3 regions of the Frankia sp. AgPm24 genome follow, and region 2 is predicted to be linked to each of the others. Evidence: riboswitches for the same ligand, from Rfam matches in the RefSeq annotation. Region 2 holds a riboswitch; each other region holds the start of a gene.
The links. A riboswitch is a leader RNA that binds a small molecule or an ion and turns the genes downstream of it on or off. The one in region 2 is predicted to bind cyclic di-AMP.
Positions count from the first base shown of each region.

Region 1: linked by a shared signal. The riboswitch ahead of MXD61_RS03955 (transglycosylase family protein) and the one ahead of MXD61_RS02600 (transglycosylase family protein) in region 2 are both predicted to bind cyclic di-AMP.
Region 3: linked by a shared signal. The riboswitch ahead of MXD61_RS15130 (C40 family peptidase) and the one ahead of MXD61_RS02600 (transglycosylase family protein) in region 2 are both predicted to bind cyclic di-AMP.

Region 1 covers NZ_JALKFW010000005.1:167,345-176,931, forward strand. Annotated here, with positions in the region: gene MXD61_RS03940 (ABC transporter ATP-binding protein) at 1-1,607, opposite strand, end outside; gene MXD61_RS03945 (lipase) at 2,097-3,464, shown strand; gene MXD61_RS03950 (peptide deformylase) at 4,050-5,702, shown strand; cyclic di-AMP (ydaO/yuaA leader) riboswitch at 6,193-6,367, shown strand; gene MXD61_RS03955 (transglycosylase family protein) at 6,370-6,750, shown strand; gene rlmB (23S rRNA (guanosine(2251)-2'-O)-methyltransferase RlmB) at 6,928-7,989, opposite strand; gene MXD61_RS03965 (PP2C family serine/threonine-protein phosphatase) at 8,747-9,587, shown strand, end outside.
Region 2 covers NZ_JALKFW010000004.1:101,779-111,365, reverse strand. Annotated here, with positions in the region: gene MXD61_RS02635 (PH domain-containing protein) at 1-1,087, shown strand, start outside; gene MXD61_RS02630 (nucleotidyltransferase) at 1,129-2,202, opposite strand; gene MXD61_RS02625 (GNAT family N-acetyltransferase) at 2,643-3,212, opposite strand; gene MXD61_RS02620 (NAD(P)-dependent oxidoreductase) at 3,205-4,443, opposite strand; gene MXD61_RS02615 (CAP domain-containing protein) at 4,628-5,173, opposite strand; gene MXD61_RS02610 (DedA family protein) at 5,262-6,044, opposite strand; gene fbaA (class II fructose-bisphosphate aldolase) at 6,381-7,418, shown strand; cyclic di-AMP (ydaO/yuaA leader) riboswitch at 8,325-8,556, shown strand; gene MXD61_RS02600 (transglycosylase family protein) at 8,564-9,244, shown strand.
Region 3 covers NZ_JALKFW010000191.1:23-9,609, forward strand. Annotated here, with positions in the region: gene MXD61_RS15130 (C40 family peptidase) at 446-1,417, opposite strand; cyclic di-AMP (ydaO/yuaA leader) riboswitch at 1,543-1,713, opposite strand; gene MXD61_RS15135 (hypothetical protein) at 2,107-2,493, opposite strand; gene corA (magnesium/cobalt transporter CorA) at 2,776-4,086, opposite strand; gene MXD61_RS15145 (PhzF family phenazine biosynthesis protein) at 4,257-5,039, shown strand; gene MXD61_RS15150 (hypothetical protein) at 5,139-5,567, opposite strand; gene MXD61_RS15155 (hemerythrin domain-containing protein) at 5,693-6,544, shown strand; gene MXD61_RS15160 (PP2C family protein-serine/threonine phosphatase) at 6,722-7,915, shown strand; gene MXD61_RS15165 (CHASE3 domain-containing protein) at 7,915-9,587, shown strand, end outside.

The sequences.
Region 1 (9,587 bases), on a different contig from region 2:
GGCTTGTCGTCGAGGAAGGCCCGGGCGATCGCGATTCGCTGCCGCTGACCGGTGGAAAGCCGGATACCACGCTCGCCCACCAGGGTGTCGTACCCCTGCGGGGCCTGGGTGATGAAACCATGCGCGTGGGCCCGGGTCGCAGCCGTCTGGACCTCCTGCTCGGGTACCGCGACGGATGCCCCGTACGTGATGTTGTCGCGGATGGACCGGTGGAACAAGGCGGTGTCCTGCGGCACATAGGAGATCGCCGCGGCGAGCCGGTCGTTCGACACCGGACGCCCACTGACAAGCACCGTGCCGGCCGGCAGTGGATAGTAGCCGAGCAGCAGTTTCACCAGGGTCGTCTTTCCGCTCCCGCTACGGCCGACCACCCCGATCTTCTCACCGGCCGCGATCGCCAGGGTGATGTCGGACAGCACTGACCGGGTCGGACTGTCCGGATAGGCGAACGCCAGACCGCGCAGTTCCACCTGACCGCCGACCACCGACGAACCGGCGTCGACCTGGCGGCCGGATGCGGGCGACTCCGGACCGACCGCGATCGCCGCCTGGACCGGATCGGCGCCGAACAGGTAGTGGTAGGCCTCCTCGACCCGAGCCAGCCGCAGGTTGAGCTGCGCGATCTCCCACACCATCATCCAGATGAAGTCCGAGAACATCACCAGCACGGACAGGAACGTCGCGAACTCCGCCAGGCTGAGCTGCCCGCTGCGGTAGAGGTACAGGTTGAGCAGGATCGACAGCGGCCACACCAGGTAGCGCACGATCACCGCCATCGAGGCCCAGAACACGATGTCCCACAGCGACGATCGGCGGGCCGCGTCGATGACCCGCCGGCGCCGCCGGTGGACCTCGGCGTACTCGGCCCGCTCCTGGTGAAACGACTTCACGCTGACGAAGTTCGCGATGATGTCGATCACATGACCGTCGAGCTCGGAGGTCTCGTCGGCGAGCTCCTTCTCGGCACGAAACGCGCGCCGAGCCGTGCGCCGGCCGACCACCAGCATCAGCAGCACCGCGCCCAGGAAGGTCAGGCCGGACCAGACGTTGACGGCGAACATGATGAAAACCGTCGCGGGAATACGGACTACCAGTTCGACGTAGGTGAAGCACGCGGCGTCAAGGGTGTCACGGAACTCGCGGCCTATCGTGGCCACGAAACTACTGATCTTTCCGGTGAACTTCCCGACGAAGTAGGGGTAGGGCTGCCCGATAACCCGACCGAAAAGAACGTCCTCGCACTCGTAGCCGCGGTGCACGAGCAGCCGCCGGTACAGCACCTCACCGCCGCGCCAGAAGAGATCGTGTATCAGGTTGACGCCGATGAGCAGCAGCGCGTACCAGTACACGACACCGGCCGAGACGCCCTCGCGGGCCGCGGCCTGGACGAGCCGGCCGACGAGGACCGGCAGAACGGAGATCGCCAGACTCGACGCCACGAAACTCGCCATGACCGCGAGCAGCGCACCCCGGAAAGTAGCCACAAAACCCAGCAGGAAAAACAGGCCGGCATGCGGGCCGAGCGCGCCGGCATCCATCTGGGAACCGGCTCGCGAAACGGCACCCCGCGGCTGCTGCCGGGGAATCTCCTCCCCCGTCGGACGCATGCGATCCATGGTGGCAGGCACCACCATGGATCGCATCTGGTTTTTCGCCGGCTTCCGCGCCGCTGCGGGTGCCTGCCCGCGAGGGTGCTGCCACTGTGCCGGTGACCACGGCTGCCGTGATGACGATCCGGGTGATGGGCGGCCCAGCCGAGACGGACAGGTGGCGGCGTCCGGGTCAACGCCGGAGGCGTGCATCGACGTGACGGGCGTTACCACCAGGAGGCGACAGCCGGTGTCCGTCCCATCAATCACCCAACAGCGTCGCCGTGCGTCGCGAAGGGCACGCGGGACGACGCCGGGAAACGATATCTTCTGTCGTTCCCCGCGGTGTCCGGGATCTTTTGACTGGTTCGCCAGCGCCGGTCGCCGCGCCCACCCGACAGCCGTACCCGTATGACAGCCGTACCCGCAAGACATCCGCACCCGCAAGACATCCGCACCGGTCGCAGCGCACGAAGCCGCCGGACCTCCCGCAGGAAGGGGCGCGGCATGCCTCGTCGCCGCCGGATCTGCCTGATCCTCGCCGTGCTGGCGACGGCTGCCGCCTGCTCCGGGAGCGCCAGCCAGCGCGCGTCCGGGGCCGACCCCGACACCTTCGCCCGGGAGATCGCGCGTCCGGCGGCGCCACCCGACGCCGCCCGACTGCCGATCCTCTTCGTACCGGGAAACCTCGGTTCCGGCGACCAGTTCGGGGTCCAGGCGCAGCGTTTCACCAGCAACGGGTACCCGGCGGACCGGATCGCGGCCTTCGACTACGACGCGTCGGACCCGGAGCCACCCGCGGAGCGGATCTTCACCGGGCTCGACACCGAGATCGCCCGGTTGCTCACCCTGAGCGGCCGCAAGGCCGTCGACCTGGTGGGCCAGGCCGAGGGCGCCGACCTCGCCATGCGCTATCTGGCCAGCACGCCCGCGCGGGCCGCCCGGGTCTCGCACCTGGTCAGCGTGGCCGGACCGCAGCCCGCCGGGCCGCCCCGCGGGGTGCGCACGCTGGCGGTGTGGGGCATCGGCGACCCGACCCGGCGGATCGCCGGCGCCCAGAACGCGCGCTTTCCCACCGATGACCGCGGCGAACTGCTCGCCTCCACCGGCACCTTCAAGCAGATGTACCAGTTCCTCACCGGTGAGCAGCCCTTCACCACCGAGGTGACCGACCAGGCCGGGCCGATCGAACTCGGCGGTCGGGTCGTGCTGTATCCGGCGAACGCCGGTGGCGGCCCGGCCCGCCTCGAGCTCTACCGGGTCGACCCGCGGACCGGCCGCCGGCTCGCCTCGGGCCTGCAGAGCTTCGTCAACCTGCCGCCGGACGGCACCTTCGGCCCACTGCGGGCGGACGGCACCGCCAGCTACGAGTTCGCCGTCATCCACCCCGGTGAACCGGTGCAGCACTTCTACTACCAGCCGTTTCGGCGCAGTGACCGGCTGATTCGCCTGCTCACGAGCAAACCCGCAGAGGAGATCGGCGGTGGGATGACGGCCAGTCCCCGCCAGACCAACCTCGTGGTCAGCCGGGGCCAGGAGTGGCAGGGTGACCAGGGCCGCACCAGCGACCAGCTCACCGTCGACGGCCACGGTGTGCTGAACCCGGCGAACACGCCCCGGTCGAAACTCACCCTGCGCGTGTTCCTGTTCGACCAGGGCACCGACGGTGTCACCGATCTCGCCGCGCCCCTGCCGTTCTACTTCGCGGTCGGTTTCGTCACCGGTGCGGATCTGTTCATCCCGGCGGGCGCCCGGTCGGTGGCGGTGACGATGACGCCGCGTGGTGTCGCGGCGGGCCGCACCACCGTGCAGGTGCCCGCCTGGCCCTCGAGCACCGACCGGATCAGCGTCCGGTTCCGCGACGACACCTTCTGAGCCCTTTTCCGCCCCCGCCGATCCGGGCGGACTCCCCGGATCGGCGGCGGCAGGATGGTGGCCCTGCTTGGGCAGGGCAGGGCCACCAGTCAGCGGCCGCTCGGGCGACGGGTCAGGCCCGAACGGACAGGTGCGGCGCCGGCCTTGCTGGCCGCCACAGCCGGCCGCGGTCTCCCTCCCTCCCAATCGGGCGACCGCGGCCAGCCGTGGCGGCCTGGCGCCGGCCCCGCCCGGCGGAGGTCGCGGCTCGACGCGGGGCGGGGCCGGCCTGCGTCCAGAGTCGTCCGATCGGCGGCGGCCGGAAACGTCAGTCAGGCATGCTCTTCTCATATGGCCCCGCCGGGACACCACCGCCGGCCATCCGGTGGGTGCTCCGGCCACCTCTGCTGGGGGAACCGGCATGACCCAGGGAGATGTCACCCTCCCAGGCGTCACCCACGCGGCAAGGTCGGACAACGCGGGATCACCCAAAGACGGTGTGCGGGTGGCATAGCGTCGTTATCCTGATGTGTCAGTCGGGGCCACGCATCGGGCGATGTGCCCGCCCGCAGGCGAGGGGTGTGCGGCCACCCGGAGGGCCGGCTGATGTCCTACGAGTCCGGCCCCTACCGCGTCTCCTCGGACCTGCTGGCTCGCGCCGACTTCCAGGCCGCCTGCGCGGCCCGGGACTTTCGCACCGCCTTCCGGCTGATGAAGAAGTACGACGGCGCGAGCCAGAACCGGATCGCCTCACCGGTCGAGGGCCTCAGCCAGAGCCGGGTCAGCCGGATCATGCAGGGCGAGGACCATATCGCGCGGCTGTCGCTGATCGAACGCGTCTCCGACGCGCTGCGGATTCCCGGGGCCTTCTTCCAGCTGGCCGCCCGCCCCTGGGAGACCGGCGCCAGCGTGCGGCCCGTCGCCGGTGCGCCGCCGGCCCGCCAGTCCGATCCACTTCGCTCCGGCGGGCCAGGTGGGTCGGGCGGTCCGGGTGGCCTGGGCGCAGCGGGTGGCCCGGGTGGTGCGGGGCAGGGCCCGAGCGGCGGGCTGCTCGTCGAGCAGGACACCGCCCGGCTGCGTTACGACGATGGCGTCTACCTCGCCCATCAGCGGCGCCGGATCACCAATATCGGCGACGAGCCCGTGACCCGCTACCTCATGCGCATCTCCGTCGATCGCTTTCCCGGTGACCAGGAACGGGCCGCACGTCTCTACCGCAGCGATCCGCTGCGGTGGGAGGAACTGCGGCTGCGCGCCCACTGCGGGCAGGAGGAGATGGCCTGGCAGGTCAAAACCGACTGGGATGCCCTCAAAGAGGTCTGGCTGTTGTTCGAGAACAGCAGTGGACGATTTCCGCTCTATCCGGGTGAATCAGCCTGGATCGAGTACTCCTACCAGGTCGGTGAGCAGAAGTGGGGCCCGTGGTTCCAACGGGCCGTCCGGGTACCGACGAGCAGCCTGTCGGTCGTCCTGGACTTCCCCGCCCAGGTCGACCCGGTGGTCTGGGGAATGGAGACCTCGATGACCGCGGACGCGTTCGCGTTCCGGACCGCGATCGCCCGGGCGGACGAAGGCGACCGGCGGATCTTCACCTGGTCGACCAGCAATCCGCCGCTGCACGCCCGGTATCGGCTGGAATGGAACTTCCGGGCTGTCTCCGACGGTCGGAATCCGGATACCGGCGAGCAGCGTGAGACCACCGGTCCACGGCCCAGTGAACAGATGGCGGCGGCGGGCATCGTCCAGGTCGATGATCCGGCGCTGGCGCAGCCGGCCCGTTCCTTTGATCTGCCGGCCGAGGCCGAGGACGCCCGGCGCGTGGTCGCCGAGCTGTCCTCGGCGATGGAGCGGGTCTCCGCCCTGCACACCTTCGGTAAGGGCATGGGGATCGCCGCACCACAGATCGGCATCAACCGGGCCGCCGCGATCGTGCGCTCCGCCGACGCGGACATCCTCACCCTGCTCAATCCGCGGGTCATCGAGTCCTCGCCGCAGACCGACGAGCAGTACGAGGGCTGTCTGAGCTTCTTCGACGTCCGCGGGCTCGTCCCCCGGCCCCTGGAGCTGCACGTGGAGCACACCGACATCTCCGGACGCCGGCGCATCACCGTCTACCGGCAGGGCCTCGCCCGCCTGGTCGGCCACGAGATCGACCATCTGGTCGGCCGGCTCTACACCGAACGGATGCGGCCCGGCAGCACCCCGATCCCCGTGGAGCAGTACCGCGGCACCGGCTCGGCCTGGACCTACACCCCCTGATCCACCACTACACGTGACCGTCGGGCCGGTCGGGCCGGCCGGCGGTCGGCCGAACGGACACCGGCCGTGGCCGCACGCCCAAGTCCGAAAAAAGCGATACCGCCCACTATGGCGGACGTACCCGTAAACAACGTACAGTTCATGAAGCCCCACCCGATACGGAAATTATTCCGGGCACGCGAGCGCCTTCACGAACGGGCGACCCCGAATGCCACCAGGGTGTCACGGAAAGCAGTTCACGGCACGCAGGGAGACCGGGCACCGGGCAGACCGTGTTATTCTTTCGCCAGCGTGGCGGAACAAATTCAAAATCGGTGTTCCAATGCCCCGGCAGAGCCGACTAGAATCGAGCGCATGCGCCCGCGCGATAATCGGCGGAAAAGATCGAAGCGATAATCCGGAAGGTATTGTGGCCATCTTCACGGACCCTTGATTTACCCCGGTCACGCCCAGCTATGTTCGTAGCCATGTCGTCGACTGACGGCAGACGCCGGGTGGCACGCCGAATCCTGCCCCCGCCCGGTAGGAACCAAACCTGTGGCAGGAACGGGGGAACCACTTCCGGGCGTCGAAGGCAGACGTCCTTGGGGTGAAGCCGCCACTGGTGGCCGGGCATTCCCAGCCCGAACCCGACAGCTCACCTCGCAGGCGTGGGGAAGGACAATCTATGTCCAACGCTCGTACGCTCGGTCGGGGCCTCAACCGGATCAAGCTTGGCACTCGTGCCGCCGTTCTCGCCGCCACTCTTACCGCCTCCGTGGGCGGTGGGCTGGCGCTCTCCCAGCCGGCCAGCGCCGCCCCGAACGCGGATCATTTCCTGCGCGCCGTCATTCCCTGCGAGTCCGGTGGCAATCCCCACGTGGTCAACTCCATCGGCGCGGGCGGCCTGTTCCAGTTCCTGCCCAGCACCTGGCACGGTCTCGGTGGCCGGGGCCTGCCGCAGCACGCCAGTGTCGGCGAGCAGTGGCAGATGGCCCGCAAGCTCTACGCGCAGGCCGGCACCAGCCCGTGGTACGCCTCGAAGCCCTGCTGGGGTCACCGGATCTGAGGCCCCGACACCGCGCCGACATCCGCTCTCGGCCGGTTCTGATCCGCACATGATCGATCGGATCGTGCTCGACAGATCGTGAGCCGACCGGCGCGAGGCGACGCGACCCAGCGCGCGGCACATCAGGCCCCGCCCCTCCTCTCGGGGGCGGGGCCTGATCCGTGCGCGGTGCGGGGCTCAGGCGCCGCGTCGGCGGCGGGCGATCTCCGCGAGGGCCACCGCGGCCGCGACACCGGCGTTCAGCGACTCGACCGCGCCGACCATCGGGATCCGCACCGTCACATCGCAGCGCTGCTCCACCAGCCGGGACAGGCCCCGGCCCTCGGAGCCGACCACCAGGACCAGCGGATCGGTGGCCATGGCGAGCTCGTCCAGGCTCAGCGCGGCGTCGGCGGCCAGCCCCACCAGGAACAGGCCCGCCTCGGCGTAGGCGGTCAGGGTGCGGGTCAGGTTGGTGGCTCGGGCGACGGGCAGCCGCGCCGCGGCCCCGGCCGACGTCTTCCAGGCGGACGCGGTCATCCCGGCGGCGCGCCGCTCGGGCAGCAGGACACCGTCCGCGCCGAAGGCCGCCGCCGAGCGCACGACCGCACCGAGGTTGCGCGGGTCTGTCACCCCGTCCAACGCGACCACCAGGCCAGCCGCGGTGGAGCCGGAACGCGCCGATCCGCCCGCACCGGGCCGGACCCGATCGAGCAGGTCATCGGGATGGGCATAGCGGTAGGGCGGCACCGCGAGCACCAGCCCCTGATGCGGGGCGGTGCCACACAACCGGTCAAGATCGGGCCGGGCGGAGTCGACGACGGAGATGCCGCGGCGCGTCGCCAGCCGGCGGGCCTCGTCGAGACGCTCGTCGAAATCCAGGCCCGCGGCGACGAACAGCGTCGTGGCCGGAACCCCGGCGCGCAGCGCCTCCACGACGGCGTTGCGACCGACCACGAGTTCGTCGTCCTCACCGCCGCGCCGCCCGCGCGCACCCGTGCCCCGCGGGCCCTCGCCGTCGCGTGGGGCGGGCCGATCACGATCGGTCGCCGCCTTCGCCGCCGAGGCGGCCCGGCGCTGGGCCGGGTGGCCGGGCCGCAGGTGCGCGGGCGGGGTCGCGCCCCGCCCCTCCAACGCCCGCCGGCCCTGCCCGCCGCTGCCACCCGCCGCTCCCTTGCGGTGCGAACCGGCCTTACCGGCCCGCCCACCCTGCCCGCCACGGGCGATCCCGCCGCCGCCGCGACGCCCACCGCCGGCCATTCAGCACCACCCCGGGGTGAACGCACCGAACGAGGACATTCCCGAATGTGAGCCGCTTGCGGACGAGTGCGATCCGCTCCTGGGCGATCCGGCGACGGACGATCCGGTCTCGGGTGATCCGGATACGGGTGATCCCGACACGGATGCCCCGCGCGGACGTGAGACGACCATGTGCCCACGGTATCTGGCGTGACGCACGGTATCCGGTGCCCGGCGGAGAATCCCGCGACACGGACCGGCCCGACCTCGCCGGGCCGTCCTCACCGGACGCCGGGCCCGGCCGGCGACACCGGCTGTGGGCCGTTGCCGGGGACCCCCAGCCGGGGGGCAGGCCGGATCCGGGCCAGCGACCTACCCGGAGATTGCCGTTCTCGACGACATCGCGCCCTATCCTGATGCGGCGGTCCCCGCCGGGGGTCGTCGACATCAGACCCTTACGCTCATCCAAGCTCGCGCGCCGACGAAGGAGAACACGCCGGACAGTGGCCTGCCGGTAGCGGTCTCGGTCATCGACGCACCTCGGTGAACCTGGGAAGATACGTCCCCATGATTGCGTGATGACCGGCGTGATCCGACCGACCAGCCCGCAGCGTGCGAACGGCCCCCGACAATGGCCGTATCGCCGGAGCAGCACGCGGGCATCGTCGGTACCGCGGGCCACCGTGGCGAGTTCTGACGACCGGACCAGCAGGGGCAGGAGGCACCAGCACATGGCTCTGCGCACACCGCCCGTATTCGGGCGTCACCTCCCGGCGGCGTGACGGTGGACCTGAACCCGCACGACGACGCCCCGACGGTGGCCTACCAGTTCGCCGGTGCCGGCGCCTTCGACCCGGAGGACGACCTGCGCCGCTGCCCGGTCTGCGCCGCGCCCGTCTACGCCGACGACCGCTACTGCGAGGTCTGCGGGCACGCGTTGGAGGGGCCCGACCCGGCCCATGGCGATGCCGACCACGCCGAGGTCGACCTCGGTGAACTGGCCGGCGTCTGCGACCGTGGCGTGCGCCATTCCACGAACGAGGACGCGATGGGCCTCGCCGTGGTCTACGGCACACTGATCGCGGTGGTCTGCGACGGGGTCTCGACGACCCCCGGCTCCGGTCAGGCCTCCGCGGCGGCGGCGGCCACCGCGATGGCCGTCCTGGCCGACGCGGTACGCGCGCACGGGCCGGGGCATCCGGTCCACCACGACTCGCTGCCGCCCAGGGCTTCGGGCGGCCGAGCCGACGACATGCTCGACATCCTCGAGCCGGACTACCCGACCTACGACGAGCCACGCACCGCCCCGCGGGCGGTCGTCGGCGGCTTCTCCCCCGAGGACGCCGAAGCCGTCCTGCACACCGCGGTCCACGCGGCTCAGGACACGATCGCTCAGCTCAGCGCGGCCGAGGGCCGGATGGCGCCGTCCTGCACGTTCGCCGCGGCCATCGTCACCCCGCCGACTCCCGACGGGCCGGGGATGGTCACCGTCGGCTGGGTCGGGGACAGCCGGGTCTACCTGCTCGGCCCGCGTTGGTGTGAGCGGCTCACCTCGGACGACACCTGGGCCGCCGAGGCCGCCCGGGCCGGTCTCATCCCAGCCAGCGAGGCCGAGACGC
Region 2 (9,587 bases):
CCTGCTGGTGCGACGTACCCGCTATGTCCGCCTCGACCGGTTGCAGGCCGTCGATCTCGTCCAGCCGTTGCTCGCCCGGCTGGTCGGGCTCGCCGTCGTGCGACTCGACCTCGCCGGCCACGAACGCCGGGACCGGGCCGACTCCGACGGCGGCAGCGCCACCTCCGACCTGCGTTACCTCTCGCTCGGCCACGCCCAGCGGCTGCGCAGCCAGCTGTTGACCGGCTCCGCGCGGCCCGCGGCGGCGAGCCCGGCGGCCCCGGGCCCCTTCGGCCCTTCGGACGGGTCGGACGGGTCGGCGACGCTCGCCGAGGTGCCGCCGACCCGGCTGGCCGCGGCGATCGCGCTGTCCCCGGCGCCGTGGGTGGCGGTGTTCGGCGTCGCGGCCATCGCCGTCCCGTCCCTGCTGACCGGGACCCGCACCGGTGTGCTCGGCGCGATCCCGATCCTCGGCTGGCTGTGGCATCGCACCGTCCGGGTGTTCGCCGTCGGCTATCCGTACACGGTGTCCACCTCTGCGGACGGGCTACGCCTGGACAGCGGCCTGATCGAACGGGCCCATGCGACCGTGCCACCGGGGCGGGTCCAGGCACTGCGGATCACGGCGCCGCTGCTGTGGCGACCGTTCGGCTGGGTGACCCTGCGGATGAACGTCGCCGGCAGCGGCCCGACCGTCCTGCTGCCGGTGGCCCGCCACGACGAGGCGATGGCGCTCGTCGGCGCGCTGCTGCCCGGGGTGGACGTCGCCGCAGTGGCGCTCACCCGCGGACCGCGCCGGGCACTGCTGCTCGCGCCGGCGCACTGGTGGGTGCTCGCCTGCGGCGCCGACGACCGGATCTTCGTCGCCCGACACGGACTGCTCCGGCGCCACACCGACATCATCGCGCACGGCAAGGTGCAGAGCATCCGGCTGATCGCGAACCCGCTGGCCCGGCTCCTGCGGCTGGCCGACGTCCATTTCGACACCATCGACGGCCCCGTCCGGGTGCGCAGCGGCCACCGCGACCGCCAGGCGGCGACCGCACTGGTCTACGCCCAGGCGGAACTGTCCCGCCTGGGCCGACGACCCGATCACCCCGACCACTGAGCACTGAGCAGCGGCCCAGCCGGCCGCTGGGCCGCTGGGGCTCAGCCGAAGGTGGGGAACTCCGGGCCGAACACCGCGCCCCACAGGGCCACAGCCTCCCCGTGGTCACCGGCCTGTTCGGCGGCCAGCGCCTTCGCCGAGTAGAGCCGGGCGAAGCGGACGTTCTCCCCGAGCACGTCAAGATCCTCGGAGCGGACGTAGCTGGACAGATCGCCACCGACATCGGCCGGGTCGGCGACGCGCAGACCCACCTCGTCCATGTACCGGAAGACCTCGGCCAGGCCCTGGCGGGTGTTCAGACCACGACCACCGAGCACCTGCCCGGCGAGCGCCTCGAGATGGAACGAGCGCAGGTGGCTGCCGCACACCCGGTTCCAGGCCTTGAGCAGCCGCACCGCCGAGATCACCCGGGGGCCGAGATCCGCCGTCCAGCCCAGGTGTCGCTCGGGTCGGGTCGGCAACCAGCCGCCGACCCGGTCGGGCATGACGTAACCGGCCCGCGGATGGTCGAAGGCGGGCACGAGATGCACATCCGGCGGGGCGTCGTAGACGATGCGCAGGGCCTGGCCGCGGCTGCCGATGGTCTGGATGCGCTCGCCGCCGATCGCGTTGCGCACGCACAGGACGAGGTCGCGCGAGTCCCAGCGGAACCGCTTCCACGCGCTGTTGGCCGCGGAGAAGACCGCGAAGATGTCGACCTCGTCCAGCGGGCGGATCATCGTGTCGCGACCGGCGGAGCCGATCGTGGCCACGCCGACCAGCGGCAGCGCGCACCGCGGCGGGAAGATCGCCCGCAGTGCACGCTCGGCCTCGTCACGGCGGGCGGCGATCACCGCCTTCTCCTCGGCGCTGAGCCGAATCATGTCGTCGAGTTTGGCGAACGCACGTGCGGTCGTCCCGACCAGCAACGGCCCGGTCATCGCCCCCGAGGGCGGACCAGGCGGCATCGCATCGGGCTGCCCGGACGCACCGTCCTCGGACGGGAACAGCGCGTTGGGCTCGCCGGGCGTGGAGGCGGGTGACCGCCGCCAGTGCGACGGAATGACCAGATGGTCATAGGTGACCTCACCGGGCCGGGCTCCGGCCGGTGTTCCCCGAGGGGTGTCCACGCTCATGCTGCTGACCTCCCAGGCGCAGGTGGCGCCGAAACGTTCGGGCTCCCCTCCCCGGACGCGCGGCGAGCCTCCCACAGCCCGCCCCGGTCGCCCCGCCCTGCCCTCGGCCCGTCGGCCTTGGTCGCGACATCGCTTTACATGGTGCCCCAGGGCGTCACGGTCTGAACAGGGGGCTGTCGGCGTGGCGTGTTCCACCGCTCGTCCAGTGACGAGAAAACTACGAGAAGGTCGCGGCCAGATCCCGGTCAACAGGACATCATCGACGCAACAGACACACAACGATGTTCGTCCGTGTTAGGGCCCCTGGCCAGGGGCCCTCGGGACGCCCGCGGGACAGCCCCCGGTTGGCACCAATGGGCCCGACGACGTGGACCGCGCGGTAGTCCACTGGTGGCATGCGCGCAGGCCGGGGGTCGGTCTCAGCCGGCCGGGGGTCGATCTCAGCCGGCCGGCGGCCGTAGCCAGACCCGCCACCATCCGGCCACCAGAACGGGGGTCGGCACGAACGAGGTCGCCTGCCCGAGGCGCTTGCCGACGGCGTCACCGCGCCGGATCCGCGTCTCCACGAGCACACCGCGGTACTCCAGCCAGCCCGCGGCCGCCCGCACCGCCTCGGTGGCGTAGCCCTCCCTGCGGTAACCGAACGCGATCGACACCCCGACCACCGCCCGCCGGCCCTGGGTGTCGGCCACCAGCAGGCCGACCGCCGCGGGCTCCGATCGCCGCCGCAGCACCCAGGTCAGCACGGACCGACCGGCCCCGGCCCGGCGACGCAGCTCACGACGCAGTGACCCGGCCGGGTCACGCGGGTCCGACCGGTCGGCATACGGATCGGTGCCGACCAGACCCCCGTCCGGCGCCACCCCCGGCTGCCGGGGACCACCCGAACCGACCACGACCGAGGTGAACGACAACGCCGACGCCAGCTCCTCCGCGACATAGCCCGCGTTCCACACGGTCAGGGGCAGCGCCAGCAGCCGGGATGTGGTGAGTGTCGGCCCCTCACCCACGACGGGACGGCTCCCGCACGCCGAGCAGCCCCCGCTCCCGCAACCAGTCCTGGGTGCGGGCCATCCCCTCGACCAGCGGCACCCTCGGTGCCCAGCCGGTCAGCTCGCCTACCCGGCTGGACGAGAAGCCGCGCTCGCGGGTGAGCTCCCGGACACCGAGCGGCCCGACGTCCACCCGAGCCCGTGGATCGACCCCGGCGCCGAGCCGGGCACCGACCCCACGCACCAGCGCCCGCGGTCCACCCGCCCCGGTCCCGGCGCTGGACCCGGCCGTCGTCGTGGTCGTGCCGCGCCCCCGACGCCCCTCGGCGAGTGCGCGCAGCCGCTCCCAGCCGTCGAGCGCCCCGACGATGCCCGCGGGCACCGAGCGGGGCGCCGCCACGCCCAGCATGTCCGCGTAGTAACCGAAGAAGTCCGCGGCCGGCACCGACTCGCCCCCGGTGACCTGGAGCACCTCGCCGGCCACCACGGCTCGCGGGGCCGCGACGACCGCCGCGACCGCGTCGACGACATCGTCGACGTGCACCGGGCTGAGGATGCCGCGGCCACCATCGACCACCACGAACCGCCCGGCGCGCAGCAGCAGCACCGGCCACAGTGTCCAACGCCCCGCCCGGGCTCCGTAGGCGTCACCGACGCGCACGACGGTCGCGCCCAGCCCGTGCGCGGCCGCCGAGGCCACCGCCTGCTCCGCCGCGGCCAGCGCGTCCGCCCGGGCATCCCCGGTGAGCCCGACCGGCGCCGACTCGTCGAGCAGCCCGCCGGGCCCGGCCAGGCCCTCGGCCCACGCCTGCGGCGAACCGGGGGCGGACATGGTCTTCTCCGGTGTGGACGCTCGCTGGGTGGCGGCGATGTTGACCACGTCCACGCAGGAAAGATGAACGAACCGGTCGACGCCCGCGCGGCCGGCGGCGTCGAGCAGGTTCGCCGTGCCGGCAAGGGTCACCCGCCGGATCTCACCGGCGGCCACCCGCACCGGCGCGCCGGCCCGCCCCGGCCGGACCGGGGTCAGTTCCGCCACGCCACCCAGGCCGACGGCGGCCGCCTGGACGACGAGATCGGCACCGTCCAGCGCCCGCTCCCAGTCCCCCGGACGGGTGATGTCGGCCGTCGTGATGCCCGGTGCCCGGCGGATGTCCAGCGCCACCACCTCGGTGCCCGCCTGGCGCAGCGCGTGTGTGATCGCCCCACCGAGAAAACCGGCCGCGCCGGTGACCACCGCGCGAACCACGGCCCCTCCTCCTGCCCGGGGCACCCGCGCCGGGCCACCCCTGTGACGGCGTGCTGTCGCTGCCGCCGTCAGGGCGCCGGAAAGGTGGCCCGACTGCCCTCGGCGACGACGTTTCGACCCTACGGGATCGTCCGGCCACACCGTATCCAGGCCAGTGGCACCGGTCCGCCGACGTCGGGAGATCTCAGCGCGGGGGCGTGATGAAGTCCTGGGTCCAGTGGGCGCCGTAGGGCCCACCCCCGGCAGGACCGGCACCGATCCGCCGCAGCGAGCGGTTGAGGATGTTCGCCCGGTGTCCGGGGCTGGCCATCCAGGCTCGCACGACCGCGTCGGGTGTCGGCTGACCCGCGGCGATGTTCTCCGCGGCGATCAGGTTGGTGAGGATGACCACGGTGTTGAGGATGTTCGCGAGCGCCGTCGCGTGGGCGTTCGCCGACCCCACGGCGGCGGCCGAAGCCGCGGGCGCCCCGCTCGGCGTGGCGACACCCCCGGTGGACGCCAGCACGTCGGCCGCGCCCACCGCGGCGCCAGTAACAGAGGTAGTAGAGGTAGTAGAGGTGGCCTGGACGGCGGGGTCCGTCGCACGGGTGCCCAGCGCCCCGGATGCCCCGGACTCCCCGGACGCCCCGGGGCCGGGCGCCAGCGAACAGGCGGTCAGCCCCGCGGCCAGGGCCGCCGTGACGAGCGGGGGCAGCAGGCCCGCCCGGCGACGAGCGACCGGACGGCGCATCGAATCCTTCGCCTGGTCGGCCCCCGACCCAGGTCACCGGATCGATCGCAGCCCAGCCCAACGGTGGCGAACCACGTTTCGGCCCTGGCTACCTCCTCTCCTCTGTGTGCGGCGCGTCGGCTGTGTGCGGCGCGTCGACCACGGCCACCCCCGTCGACGGCACCTCAACGATCACCGGCTCGTCCACCGCCGAGTCGGTCCGCACAGCATCCGCCCGCGTCGCGGTCGCCACCACTGGATCTGTGCTCGCGGCTGGATCCGTGCTCGCCGCTGGATCCGTGCTCACGGCGCGGCGTCGGCCCGCGCGTCGGCGCAGCAGCTCACCGCCAAGCCCGGCCAGCACCGAGACCAGCACGACCACCCCGGCCATCGGGCCCGCCGCGTCCCGCAGCCCCGGAATGTCCGCCGCCAGATACCCGAGCACGATCAGGCCGCTGCCCCACACCAGCGCACCGGCGACGGCGGCGGCCAGGAACCGGTGCCACGGCATCGCCACCGCGCCGGCCAGCACGGGTGCGAAGGTCCGGGCCCAGGGCACGAACCGGGCCACGATCAGCGTCACGGCGCCGAACCGGCGATAGAAGTCGTCCGTCCGAGCCAGGGCTGTTCCGTGCCGCCGTTCCAGATAGGGCCGACCCAGCCGGGCCCCGGTGTAATAGCCCGCCACGGCACCGGCGCTGGCGGCGACCGCGACCCCGCCGGACAGGGCATAGATGGAGACATCGGCGCCGCCGTCGGCGGCGACCAGACCGGCGGCGAACAGAATGGTGTCGCCGGGCAGCCAGAAACCGACCAGCACACCACTCTCAATAAAGATCATCGCAAAGACGACGGCGTACAGGGTCGTCCCGGACAGGTGACCGACATCCACCCGTCCAGTGTGCCGCCAATCCACCGCGGACAGTCCGACGCGGAGCCCTTGGTCGCCGTGGTGGACCACACCCCGCGCTGTCCCAGGCCGTTCGGACGGCACCGCTTCGCCCGGACGGCGTGGCTTCGCCCGGACGCGCCATGTTCGGACGCGGCCGACCGGCGTCGGCGCAACTGTGCCGCGACGTCCACCGCATCCGGCCACCCGAACGACGCGCGTCGTCATACCCTTCGCCCACCAACAGTCGCGCGGGTGCGCTTGCGCCCGATCGGGCCGGCCCGTGCCGCCTTTTATGGCTGATCGGCGCCCCGACAGCTTCGACAAGGAGCCCCACCGATGCCCATCGCCACGCCAGAGATCTACGCCGAGATGCTCGACCGTGCGAAGTCCGAGGCCTTCGCCTACCCCGCGATCAACGTCTCGTCGTCGCAGACCCTGAACGCCGCCCTGCGCGGCTTCGCCGAAGCCGGCAGCGACGGCATCATCCAGGTGTCCACCGGCGGCGCCGAGTACCTGTCCGGTTCCACGGTGAAGAACATGGTGCTCGGCGCCGAGGCGCTGGCCGAGTTCGCCCACCATGTCGCGAAGGCCTACCCGGTCAACATCGCACTGCACACCGACCACTGCCCGGCGGACAAGCTGGACACCTACATCCGGCCGCTGATCGCGATCTCCCGCGAGCGGGTGGCGGCCGGTCGCGACCCGCTGTTCCAGTCGCACATGTGGGACGGCTCCGCGGTCGAGCTCGAGGAGAACCTCAAGCTCGCCGAGGAACTGCTCGCGGACGCGACCGCCGCCCGGATCGTCCTCGAGGTCGAGATCGGGGTGGTCGGCGGTGAGGAGGACGGTGTCGTCGGCGCGATCGACGAGAAGCTCTACACCACCCCCGGTGACATGTGGCGGACCGCCGAGGTTCTTGGCTCGGGTGACAAGGGTCGCTACCTGCTCGCCGCGACATTCGGCAACGTCCATGGCGTCTACAAGCCCGGCAACGTGAAGCTGCGCCCCACGATTCTTCGGGACGGCCAGGACCACGTCGCACAGAAGCTGGGCCTTGCGGCCGGCTCCAAGCCGTTCGACCTTGTCTTCCACGGTGGTAGCGGTTCGGACCTCAGCGAGATCCGGGAGACGCTGGACTACGGCGTCGTCAAGATGAACGTGGACACCGACACCCAGTACGCATTCACCCGCCCCATTGTGGACCACGCCTTCAAGAACTACGACGGTGTCCTCAAGGTGGACAGCGAGGTCGGCGTAAAGAAGGCCTACGACCCACGAACCTACGGAAAGCTCGCCGAAGCGGGCATGGCCGCCCGAGTCGCCCAGGCCTGTGAGGACCTGCGCTCCACCGGCCGTTCGCTCGGGAAGGCCTGACCCAGACAGGAAGGCCCGACGAACCAGCCGGGCTCCATCCATCCGGGGCGGGACGACCCCGGGCGGGAGAAACAGTCCCGCAGCGGAGTCACCGCCCAGAACCGCCGGTCCCCCAGTTGCCGCTCGCGACTGGGGGACCACTGCGTTGCGGCACCGTCCTCTCGGTCGCGGAACCGTCATCTCGGCACATCTCGGGCACCGCCACCGCGGTCCATCGCGGCCAGACGGTTCCGCCCAAAGCCTCCGGCCGTGCCGGATAGGCATGACGGCGCCATAGCCGACCCCTGGGGCGTGGACCACCCGCCCACCTACCAGCCGAACGCCACGACTTCTCTACGCAGCGTCAGATCCGTGGCGGTGGGGCCGCCCGGCCGCGGTCCCGGACAGGCGACATGGACCGGACATCCCCCCCGTCAGAGTCCGCAATCCGCCCCGAACCTGTCACCCATAGACACGATCACTTTACGTTGCGAGACCAAATCACAGCCATGTAACAAGCCGGTTGCAGACCATTGCGTATCTCACAGCTGCCCACGCATCGACCAGCATCGGCGTATTGCCACGTCGAACCCCATCAAGGCAGAATCTGCACACAAAGCCATCAGTCGGATACGGCCGCTCATCATGGCGCGTCGGCGACCAGGTGACGCGTTCGACATAAATCATTACGCTCCGCCCATCGTGCCCCATCGGCAAACAGCGTGAGCAGGCGCGCACAAAACGGCCATTCGAAGATGTCGCCAGGTTGATGAGCGGGCGCGCACGCGCGTTACCAGCCAATGCACCCCATCACCAAGCAGCCACGCCGAGTGTGCTGTTGGTCACGCACCCTATTCAATGCTTGGCGACTCGCCGGACGGCGTGGTTATGGTCATCGCCGTGCCGAACGACAACGTGCGGCATTCGTCGGGCGGCACGCCGAATCCTGCCCCCGACCGGCGATTTCTCCGTCACCATGTGGCAGGAACGGGGGAACCATCTCCGAGCATCGAAAGGATTCGATGCTCTAGGGGTGAAGTCATGCGTCGCCAGACCGACCGTGGTTTCGGTCTGTGCGCGTCCCAGGATGTCCCTGGCATGACCGGGCAGTTCCCAGCCCGAATCCGACAGCTCACCTCGCAGGCGTGGGGAAGGACTACACATACATGTCCGACGCACGTACCAGTGGCCGACAATGGAGCGCCGGCACCCGTATACGGGCGCGGGTTCTCATGGTTGCTCCAGTTCTCGCAGCGGCGGTCGGCGGTTCACTCGCCGTCGCCGGTCCAGCGCAGGCGGCGACCACATGGGAAGGACTGCGGCAGTGCGAGTCCGGCGGTAACTACACGACGAACACCGGCAACAGCTACTTCGGGGCGTACCAGTTCTCGGCCAGCACCTGGCGCAGCCTCGGCTACACCGGCCTGCCGCACCAGGCCGCACCCGCGGTCCAGGACGAGGCCGCGCTGCGTCTGGCCCAGCGTTCCGGCTTCGGGCAGTGGCCGGTCTGCGGCCGTGGCATGGGCACGGCGCAGCTCGCCGGCGGCTCCTCGTCCGGCGCGGCGGTGCAGGCGTCCCGCACCGCGCAGCGCGGCGCGCTGACCGTCGCCCCCGCGGCACTCTCGACGCCCTCGTACACCCGTACCCTCTCGACCGCGCTGGCCGGGCAGAACCGCGCCGACGTACGAGCCTGGCAGGCGCGGATGAGCCAGATCGGTTACCCGCTCGTCCCAGATGGTCATTTCGGCCCACGCTCCGCCGCTGCCGCCCGCGCGCTGCAGTCCGCCAGGGGTCTCGCCGCCGACGGTGTCGTCGGACCGGCGACATGGCACGCCACCTTCGGCTGAGCCACCCGCCGCACCGCACTGAGCCGGACGCCACCCACAACGCGTCCTTGGACCGGTTGCGACGCCGCCATCCGGCACCATCCGCATCTGGTCCGACCCGCCCGGGTCATGGGGACACAAGCCCCGGGCGGCGCCAGCCGTCCCACCCCGGCCGCACAGGCCGGGCAGCGTGACGCCACGACCCGACCGGTCCCCCCGCACAGCCCGGACGATCTCCGGCGCGCGGGAGTCAACGGGGCCGGTCGGGCGCACCACCCCCCACCGGGGCACCCCCAGCACCGAGGTACTACCCGGCCAACCCTTCGGGTACACGGGGGCGACCCCTGAGGTGCACCGGTGTTCC
Region 3 (9,587 bases), on a different contig from region 2:
GGGAGATCTGACGTCCGTCCGGCCGGAAGGAACAGACGGCTCCTGCCAGACAGGTGCGGGATGACCGGTCAACTGGGGTGTGGCCGGGTCAGCGACGATGGTGACCCGGTAAGGGCGACGATGGTGACCCGGTAAGGGCGACGATGGTGACCCGGTAAGGGCAGCGTGCTGCTGCCGGACGACCGGTCGGGGGAGCATGCCCGACCAGGGCACTGGATGGTGCCGAACCTGTCCAAGAAGTACGAAACGTGCCGACGCGTGGACGTGTACGGCTGCTAGCTGACCGCGGCCGGAGGGGGGTGGCCGCGGGCGGCGTCAGACGTCCAGGTCAGGTCGTGTCCACGGCAGGCGCCGCGAGGTCCAGGAAGGGCTGCTGGCTACCCTCGGAACGTGCGGGAGGGTGGCCGCTGGGCCCGGCTCGGACGAAGCGGTGGCGAAGGTGTCGTCAGATCCGGCCCACGTAGTACGACGTGGTGTAGATCGACTGGAGCTTCACGACGTCGCCGGTGTGCGGGGCGACCCACATCTTGCCGTTGCCGGCGTAGATGCCGACGTGGTAGATGTTGCCGGGCGTACCCAGGAAGATCAGATCTCCGGGCTGCTTGTTGTACATGGAGATCCGGGTGGTGGCGGCGAACTGGGCGTCCGTCGTGCGCGGCAGGGTCTTGCCCAGCTGCCGGTAGACGTACTGGACGAGCCCGGAGCAGTCGAACGAGCTCGGGCCGTCGGCACCGTAGACGTAGGGCTTGCCGGCCTGCAGAGAGGCCAGGTAGACGGCCTTCTCACCGATGGAGTTCGCCGGGAGCGGGACGTCCACGTCGACGGAGACGTTGTCGATGATCGCGCCGCGGGCACGCGAGGCCGCCGCCGGGGCGGGCTGCGCGACCTGCAGGGTGGCGTCGTTCGACGAGTGCGCCGACTGGAGGGCGTCCGTCCCGTCGAAGATCGCGGTGACGTTCGTCGTGGTGAGCACCCGGGCCGTGTACGACGTGTAGCCCTGGTCGTTGGTGTACAGGTGCTTGAAGGTCGCCCAGCCGGTGGGCAGCTTGACCTGCACCTTGACGAGCTGGTTCGCCAGCGGCTCGTGGGTGGCCTCGTTGAACAGCGAGAAGCCGATGTCCACGGGCTCGTTCGGGGTGACCGTCACGTTCGGGTTGGTGACCCGCAGGCCGACCTGCACCTTGCCCGCCAGGGGCGGTGCGTCGACGGTCGTGGTGGTCAGGGTGGTGCCGACGGAACCGTCGGAGCTGATCGCCGCGGCGGCGATGCTGCCGCCGAGGGCGGCTCGCGAGCCGATCTGCGCGGCGAGGGTGACCGGGGCGGTGTTCGTCGACTCGTCGCGCGCCTGGTCGGCGTGGACGTCGGTGGCACAGCCAGCCAGGGCCACTCCGGAGACCGCGACGGTCCCGGTGGTCATCGCGGCGAAGGCACGCGCCCGGCCCCGACTACGGGTGACCGGCGTGGGGGACGGGGCACGGTGACGGCCGCGACCCGCGACGCGTGAATCTTCGTCGAGCTGCACGCTTTGTGCGGACAACGATGTATTCCTTCCCGTACGCCTGCGAAGTGAGCTGTCGGGTTCGGGCTGGGCTGCCCGGCCCGCGGCGTGACCTTCACGCTGCGGACTTCACCCCTAGGCCGGCACCGTGGCTCGGTGCTGGCCGGTGTGGAGGATGGGTCCCCCGCTCCTGCCCCAGATGACGACTCGGAGGGGACACCGGGGCCGGGGGCAGGATTCGGCGTTCGGCCCGGTGTTGTCGTTTCGTCGGCGTGAGACTAGTCCACTCGGATGGTGCGGGTAAACACTAGCTCCTCCCAACTACAGGCAGTGTGCACTGAAGTGCCCGTGTCCGGGTCACCGCAAGTGCCGCCCGGCCGAGCCGATCAGGCCGTCCCAGCACGCGAAAACGCCTGGATGGGAGGTGGTCGCCAACCCCCGGATCGATGCCGTGACGTCGTGGAACCGGGTGACCGCAGCCGGGTCGCCCCGATTGGACACCCACAGGTGGACACAGCCTCGGTCGCACCCGGTAACCGCGGAGTCGGGGCCGCGCGGCGGGCCGCCCCGGCCGTGGTTCATGCCCATCAGGCAGATCCGAGGGGGTGTCAACGGGGGGTCCGGCCGCGGCGGGAGAGGAAGCCGGCGGTGTCGAGCATCTGGAGTTCGAGGGCGAGCAGCTGGACCTCGCCGGGCAACGAACGCTGGTGGGCGAGGGAGGCGACGGCGGCGCGGGCGCGGTCGGCGAGCGCGTCCAGGGCGCGTTGGCGCTGACGCATCCGGGCCCGCTCCTCCTGGATGGTGCGGACCGTCTCCTCCTGCCAGTCGCGCGTGCGGGCGAGGAACTCGCTGGCGTCCTTGGCCTGACGCTCGGCTTCCTCCAACCGGCTCAACAGGCCGTCGAGGACCTCCAGGCGGCCGACCAGCTCGACGATCAGATCACCGCGGTCGGGCATGGGGGTGGTCGCTCGCCGGGCGGGGTCAGACGAGGGCATGAGCTCCCCTGGGGGGTGGGGGATCGGGGGCTGTGCCGAGCCGCGGAGACGAGGCCCGGTCGCTCCGACACGGATGGTTACGGTAGCCGACGGCGACGACCGAATGTAACCCATCGTACGGATACGTCGGCACTGTCAACTGATAGTAAAAATGAACCATGGACCACCGGCTGGCTGCGCGTTTTGCGGCGTACTGGCGGTTTGGGCGCTATTTGTATGGGCATGCGCTGCGGGGCACCGGTTCCCGGCCGGCGTCAATGACGCAGGTCACTTTCGGGCCGGCTAAAGCCAGCCGTTACGTTTGAACGCCCGGTACAGCAGCAGACAGGCGACCACCATCACGCTCAGGACCGCGGGATAACCCCAGGTCTGGCGCAGCTCGGGCATGTGCTCGAAGTTCATTCCGTAGATTCCGGCGAGCGCGGTCGGAACGGCGGCGATCGCCACCCAGGCGCTGATCCGCCGCATGTCCTCGTTCTGCGCGATGGTCAGCTGGGTAAGTGTGGCCTGGAGCACCGAGGAGAGCAGTTCGTCAAAGTGCGAGATCCGCTCGCTGACCTGCTCGAGATGGTCGGCGACGTCGCGGAAGTAGCGGCGCATCGCGACGTCCACCATTCGTGGCCGGTCCAGGATGAGGCTGCGCAGCGGTCCGGCCAGCGGCTGGACGGCGTGCTTGAGTTCGAGCAGCTCCCGCTTCATCTGGTAGGCGGACTCGGTGGACGGGGTGTGTTCGCGGCGGAACACCCCGGCCTCGATCTGGTCGACATCCACCTGGATCTTCTCGACGGTGTCCACGTAGTCATCGACGATGCTGTCGCAGATCGCGTGCAGGACGGCGGTCGGGCCGTGGCGCAGCATCTCCGGGGCGGCCTCAAGCTGGCGGCGCAGCTTCGACATCTCACCGTGCCGCCCGTGGCGCACCGTGACGACGAAGTCCTCCCCCAGAAAGATCATGATCTCGCCGGTGGTGACCACCTCCGAGGTGCCGGTCACCTCGGTGTGCGCGACGTAGGTCGTGGTCTTGAGCACCATGAACAGGTGGTTCTCGTACTGCTCGAGCTTGGGTCGCTGCCCGCCGGTGACGGCGTCCTCGACGGCGAGCTTGTCCAGTCCGTACTCCTGCGCGACCTCGGCGAGCTGCTCGTAGGTCGGTTCGAACAGGCCCAGCCAGGCGAACCCGTCCCGTTCGTCGCGTGCGAGCCGGAGCGCGTCGGCGGTGTTGACGTCCATCGTCACCCGCTTGCCGTGGCTGTAGACCCCGCAGGCCATCACCCGTCCGTCCGGCGTGGACCGCCGGATGATCGCGCGGGCCTGGCGCCGCTTGCGGCCGACCCGCACCAGCGAGACCGCCGGTCGGCTGAGCGCGCCGGCCAGCCGGTGGGCGTTCGCCGAGGCGTGCTCCAACGCGTCCAGCACCGGATGCTCACCCTGGGACCCCGACTGGTCGAGCGCACCGGCCGGGTCGGAGCGGTCGGAGCGGTCGGAGTCGTCCGATCCGCCGCCGTGTGGTGTCGAGAAGTGAGGTTGTCCGGTGGTGTTCGCCGTACTGGAGATGTCCACACCGTTGTTGTCCGCGGCGTCGCCTTGTGTCATCGCTTCGTCGCCCCCTTCCAGGCCATCGGCGTACCGTTGGCTGTTCTGACGTACCGGTTGCCATCGTGACAAGGCGGCCGGGACTGCCGGGCAGGGTACCGGTCGGGTAAGAGGATCCGTCCTCGGCGTTCCGTGTGGATGCGCGGGTGCGCCGTGGGATGGCGAGCGTGATGGCGAAGGTGACGCGCACACTGCCGTGGCGGCCCATGGGCGGCCCGGCGCCAGCCACGGAGGTACGGGTGACCGAGATCGAGGTACGCAGGCTGCGGGTGTTCGCCGATGAGACCGGCGCGGCGGGCAGCCTGCTCGCGGTGGTGCTCGACGCCGCCAAACTACTGCCCGACCAGCGGGAACGGGCTCAGATCGCACGGCGGCTCGGTGTGCCCGCTACCGTCTTCGTCGACGACCTGGAGCAGGCGGAACTCGCCGTGCACACCCCTGACCGGCAGGTGCCGACCGCGGGGGACGCTCTTGTCGGCGCCGCGTGGCTGATCGCCCGGCTGCTGGGCGGGCATCCGGCGGTCCTGCGCCTGGCCGGTGGGGACGCGGTGAGCTGGCAGGACCAGGGCCGGGTGTGGACCCGGGCGGCGCTCACCGGTGTCACCGGCTGGACGCACCGCCAGGTGGGCAGCCCCGCCGAGGTCGAGCAGCTGACACTGCCACGCCCCGAACAGGACGATCTCGTGCAGGTCTGGGCCTGGCTGGACGAACAGGCCGGCGTCGTGCGGGCGCGTGCGTTCGGGGAGCGCCACGGTGTCGCCGAGGACGAGGCGTGTGGGTCGGCGTCCATGCTGCTCGCCGCGCGGCTCGAGCGCCGGCTGACGATCCGCCACGGCATCGGCTCGATCGTGCTGGCCGGGCCCGGCCCGGAGGGCTTCGCCGACATCGGCGGCCTTGTCGTCGAGGACGAGACCCTCCACATCGACCATCTCGACGACTTCCTCGCCGACTGAGCCCCACCCGCCAGCGGCGCCTCTCCTCCTCCTCCTCCTGCCCGCTCCTCCTCCTGCCCGCGCGGACGGCTACTCCCCGCGCGGACGGCTACCCGCTCGTCAGAGTGGCGGTTCGGCGGGTGAGCGCAGCATGCGCGTCCACGCGCCTTCGGTGATCTCGCCGCGGGCGTCGATGATGGCCCAGTCGACGATGTCGACGCTGTGGATGCGCAGCGGCAGGCCCATCCGGACGTGGGTGAGCGAGGGGTGCGCGCCGTCGCTGAGGCTGCGCCCGTGCAGCAGCGCCGGATGCGGCCAGCCGGACACGCGCGCCCAGGGCCACTCGACGGTGTCGGCCACCGCGATCTGATGGCGCACGAGCAGACTGCCCAGCGGGGGCAGCGCATGGTTGAGGTAACGCCGCCGGGCGTCGGTCAGGAGTGAGCGGGCGGCGAAGACGGCCTGCTCCCGGACCAGCCGCGACTGCTCTCGCATCGGCTGGTCGGGTGTGGGCTGGTTCTGGATCAGGGGGACATTCCTGACGGCCATGGCGGCCACAGTAGTGGAAATCTTCCGCAGGGTACACATATGCACCCCGGGTTCGACACGCTTTCTTCGATGCCCGCTTACTTTGTGTAGACATTTTCCGGATGCGGTCATCGTGAGCAGGGCGTATGTTCGACGTATTGACAGTGATCCGTTACTCCATTCGTCCGTTCGACGAGGTGATCATGGCTGAGGCGTTGGCGACCCTGGTGGATTCGGCGCATGCGGATGCCTTCCACCTGATCGAACTGGCCGGTGGCTCGCCCGAGGTCGATCCGGGGGGCGCGGCCGATCCGGGGGGCGCGAACGCCACGCCCAGCGACCCGCGGCAGGTGCTGCGGGCCAACGACGTCGCCGTCGCGGCGATCTCCGCGCATCTGAGCGCGATGGAGGCCGTCGTCTACCCGATGTGCGCGCGCAACGTGCCCGGCGGGCGAGCGCGGGTGACGGAGCTGCGCCGGTTGGCGCGGCGCAGCTCGTCGGTGATGCGCGGCATCGAGCAGTACGTGCAGGGCGATCTCAACCGCCCGGCGGCCAGCGTCACGAGCCTGCGCCGGGACCTCGCGGTCCTGCTCACCGAGCATGCCCAGACCGAGAACGCGCTGCTGCATGAGCTCGACCGGACGCTGTCCGACAGCGAGCGCACCCGCCTGCGGGAGCGGTTCTCCGCCGCGATGCGCCACGCCCCGAGCCGGCCGCATCCGCATCTCGGGCACGGCGGCCCGTTCGGCGGCAGCGCCACCGTCCGGCTGCTTGGCACCATAGATCATCTGCTGGATGTGATGGATGCCCGTGAGGTGGCCGGCGCCCCCGTTCGTGCTCCGGCGCCCGCGGGTCTCTGGGGCTGGTACCTGTTGGGCCGCCCGACCGCACCGGCCCCGGAGTGGCCCGCCGAGACCCTCACCGTCACCACGGCTGATCCCGCGGACGGGGCCACCGCCGCGGCCGGTGAGCGGGCACGATCGGTGGGTGGCGGATAGTCGATCGGGGGGTGGCGACCCTGACCGTATGGTGAAATGTTACTGACCTTGGTCGGGTAATGACCGCGACGACAAGCCCGTTCGGTGTTCCCTTCCCCGCGTCTGCCACTCGACATGCCATGCTTCGGGTCCAGGTTGGGCCGATATGGCCCGCACGTCGTGCACTGCCGAGGAGATGTGTCCGGAACCGAGAGCGCCGTCGCCCCGGCGCCCGCGACGCCAGCGGACGTGATCTGGCCGATCCTGCTGGTCGAGGATGATGACGGGGACGCCTTCCTCGTCTCCGAGCTGTTGGAGGAGGTGTCCGCCCCGGTTTCCGTCACCCGGGTGCGCACCGTCGCCGAGGCGCTGGTCGGCAGCGCCGGCGCCGCCTGCATTCTGTTGGATCTCGGCCTGCCCGACAGCGAGGGCCTGTCCGCGTTGCGGCGGCTGCTCGAGGTCGAGTCCGGCGCGCCGGTCGTCGTGCTCACCGGTCTGGTCGACGAGTACCGCGGCGAGCAGGCCGTCGCCGCGGGTGCGCAGGACTACCTGGTCAAGGGCCAGGTGGACGGGCGCGACCTGGTCCGCGCGGTGCGTTACGCGATCGAGCGGACCAGGGCCGACACGGCCGCCCAGGCGCTGCGTGAGTCCGAGTTGCAGGCCGCGGAGCGGTCCCGGCTCGAACGCGGTCTGCTCCCGCGCCCCCTCTACGACGACGTGCGGCTGCGCCACGACACCCGCTATCGCCCCGGTCGGCGCCAGTCGCTGCTCGGCGGGGACTTCTACGACATGGTGGCGACGCCCGACGGTGTCCTGCACGTCCTGCTCGGCGATGTCTGCGGGCACGGCCCGGACGAGGCGGCCCTCGGGGTGAGCCTGCGTATCGCGTGGCGAACACTTGTGCTCGCCGGTGTGCGGGAGGCCGATCGGTTGGGGTATCTCCAGCGGGTGCTGGTCAGCGAACGAGATCATGATGAGATTTTCGCGACGGTCTGTGAGCTCTCCATCGCCGCGGATCGTGAGTACGCCCGGATGCGCCTGGCCGGGCATCCGCCCCCGGCGATCCTGTATCCGCGGCTCGCGGCCCTGCCCGGTGATGTCGTCAGCCCCGCCCTCGGCATCCTCGACGAGGACCTGACCCAGGAGGTGCGGGTCGAGCTCGGCCCGCGCTGGGCGCTGCTGCTGGCCACCGACGGCCTGCTGGAGGGTCGTGACGGCCCCGGTGGCGAACCCCTGGGGTGGGAGGGGGTTCTCCCCGAGCTCGCGAAGCTGTGGCCGCCTCAGGGCCCCGACCACCTGCTCGACAGTCTCATCGACCGGATCGAGGCCCGCAACGGCGGCCCGCTCACCGACGACGTCGCCCTGCTCCTGCTGATGCGGGGCGACGACTGATGCCCGCCGCCGCGGCACCCAGCGCGCCGACGGGTGGCGCGCCGACGGGTGGCGCGCCGACGGGTGGCGCGCCGACGGGTGGCGCGCCGGCCGGGGATGGTGCGACCGGGGGTGGTTCGTCCGGGCTGGGCAGGTGGCGACTGCGGCGGCGGCTGGGAGTCACCTATGTGATCGCGGCGGTGGTGCTGCTGGTCGTGGTGGGTGTGGTCGCGTCGTCGCTGGTGCGGCTCACCGATGCCATCCACACCCGCAGCGACGTGATGGCGCCGGCGTTGCTGGCGTCCAACCGGCTCGTCGCCAGCGTGGTGGACCAGGAGACCGGCCTGCGCGGCTACCTGCTGCAGGGCACCGAGGACTACCTCTCTCCCTACAACGCCGGACGGACCGAGGAACGCCGTGATCTCGCCGAGCTGCGTGGGGTGCTGGCCGGCCGGCCCGACCTGCTGGCCGGTGTCACGGCGTTGGACGCGCGCATCCGCGCCTGGCACACCGCGTACGCCGACCCGGCGATCGCCGCGGTGCGCGCCCAGGGCGTCTCGGCAGCCCGTCAGGTGCCGCTGGCCCCCGGCAAGGTCCTGTTCGACGCGGTCCGCGGCAGCGCCAACGCGCTCAACGCGGTGTTGCTCGAACACGCCAGCGAGGCCCGCTCGGATGTCCGGAGCGCGCTGAACTTCCTGGTGACGGCGCTGTCGATCGGTGCCGCGGCGCTGGTGGCCCTGTTCGCCGCGATCTACTGGGCGCTGCGCGTCTGGGTCACCCGTCCGATCGAACAGGTCGGTGGGGACGCCCGCACCGTCGCCACCGGCAGCCTCGACCATGTGGTCGAACCCACCGGTCCGCCGGAGATCGTCACGCTCGCGGCCGCCGTCGAACTGATGCGCCAGCAGCTCATCGGTGAGCTCGGTGTCGCCCGGGCGGCCCGGTGCGAGGTCGAGGCGCAGGCCGAGGTGCTGCGCCGCTCCAACCGCGACCTCGAGCAGTTCGCCTACGTCGCCTCGCACGACCTGCAGGAGCCCCTGCGCAAGGTCGCGAGCTTCTGCCAGCTGCTCGAACGCCGCTACGGCGACAAGCTCGACGACCGCGGCGTCCAGTACATCGCCTTCGCCGTCGACGGCGCCAAGCGGATGCAACAGCTGATCAACGACCTGCTTGCCTTCTCCCGGGTCGGACGGACCACCGAGAGCTTCGTCGACATCCCCCTCGGGGAGCTGCTCACCCGTGCCACCACGACCCTGTCGCTGACGATCGAAAGCCTCGACGCCGAGGTCAGCGCGGACGAACTGCCGATCGTGCGCGGCGACCCGATGCTGCTCACCCAGCTGCTGACCAACCTGATCGGCAACGCCCTGAAGTTCCACGGGGAGGATCCGCCGCGGGTGCACATCGGTGTGGTCGAACACGCCGACACCTTCGAGTTCTCCTGTGCCGACAACGGCATCGGCATCGAGACCGAGTACGCCGAGAAGATCTTCGTCATCTTCCAGCGTCTGCACAGCCGGGAGGTGTTCGCCGGGACCGGTATCGGTCTCGCCCTCTGCCGCAAGATCATCGAGTTCCATGGTGGTCTGATCTGGCTCGACACCGAGGCCCGCCCCGGTACCACCTTCCGCTTCTCCCTCCCGCGCCGCACCGCCGCCGCTCCCGCTCCCGCGGCGGCATCTCCCGCTGTATC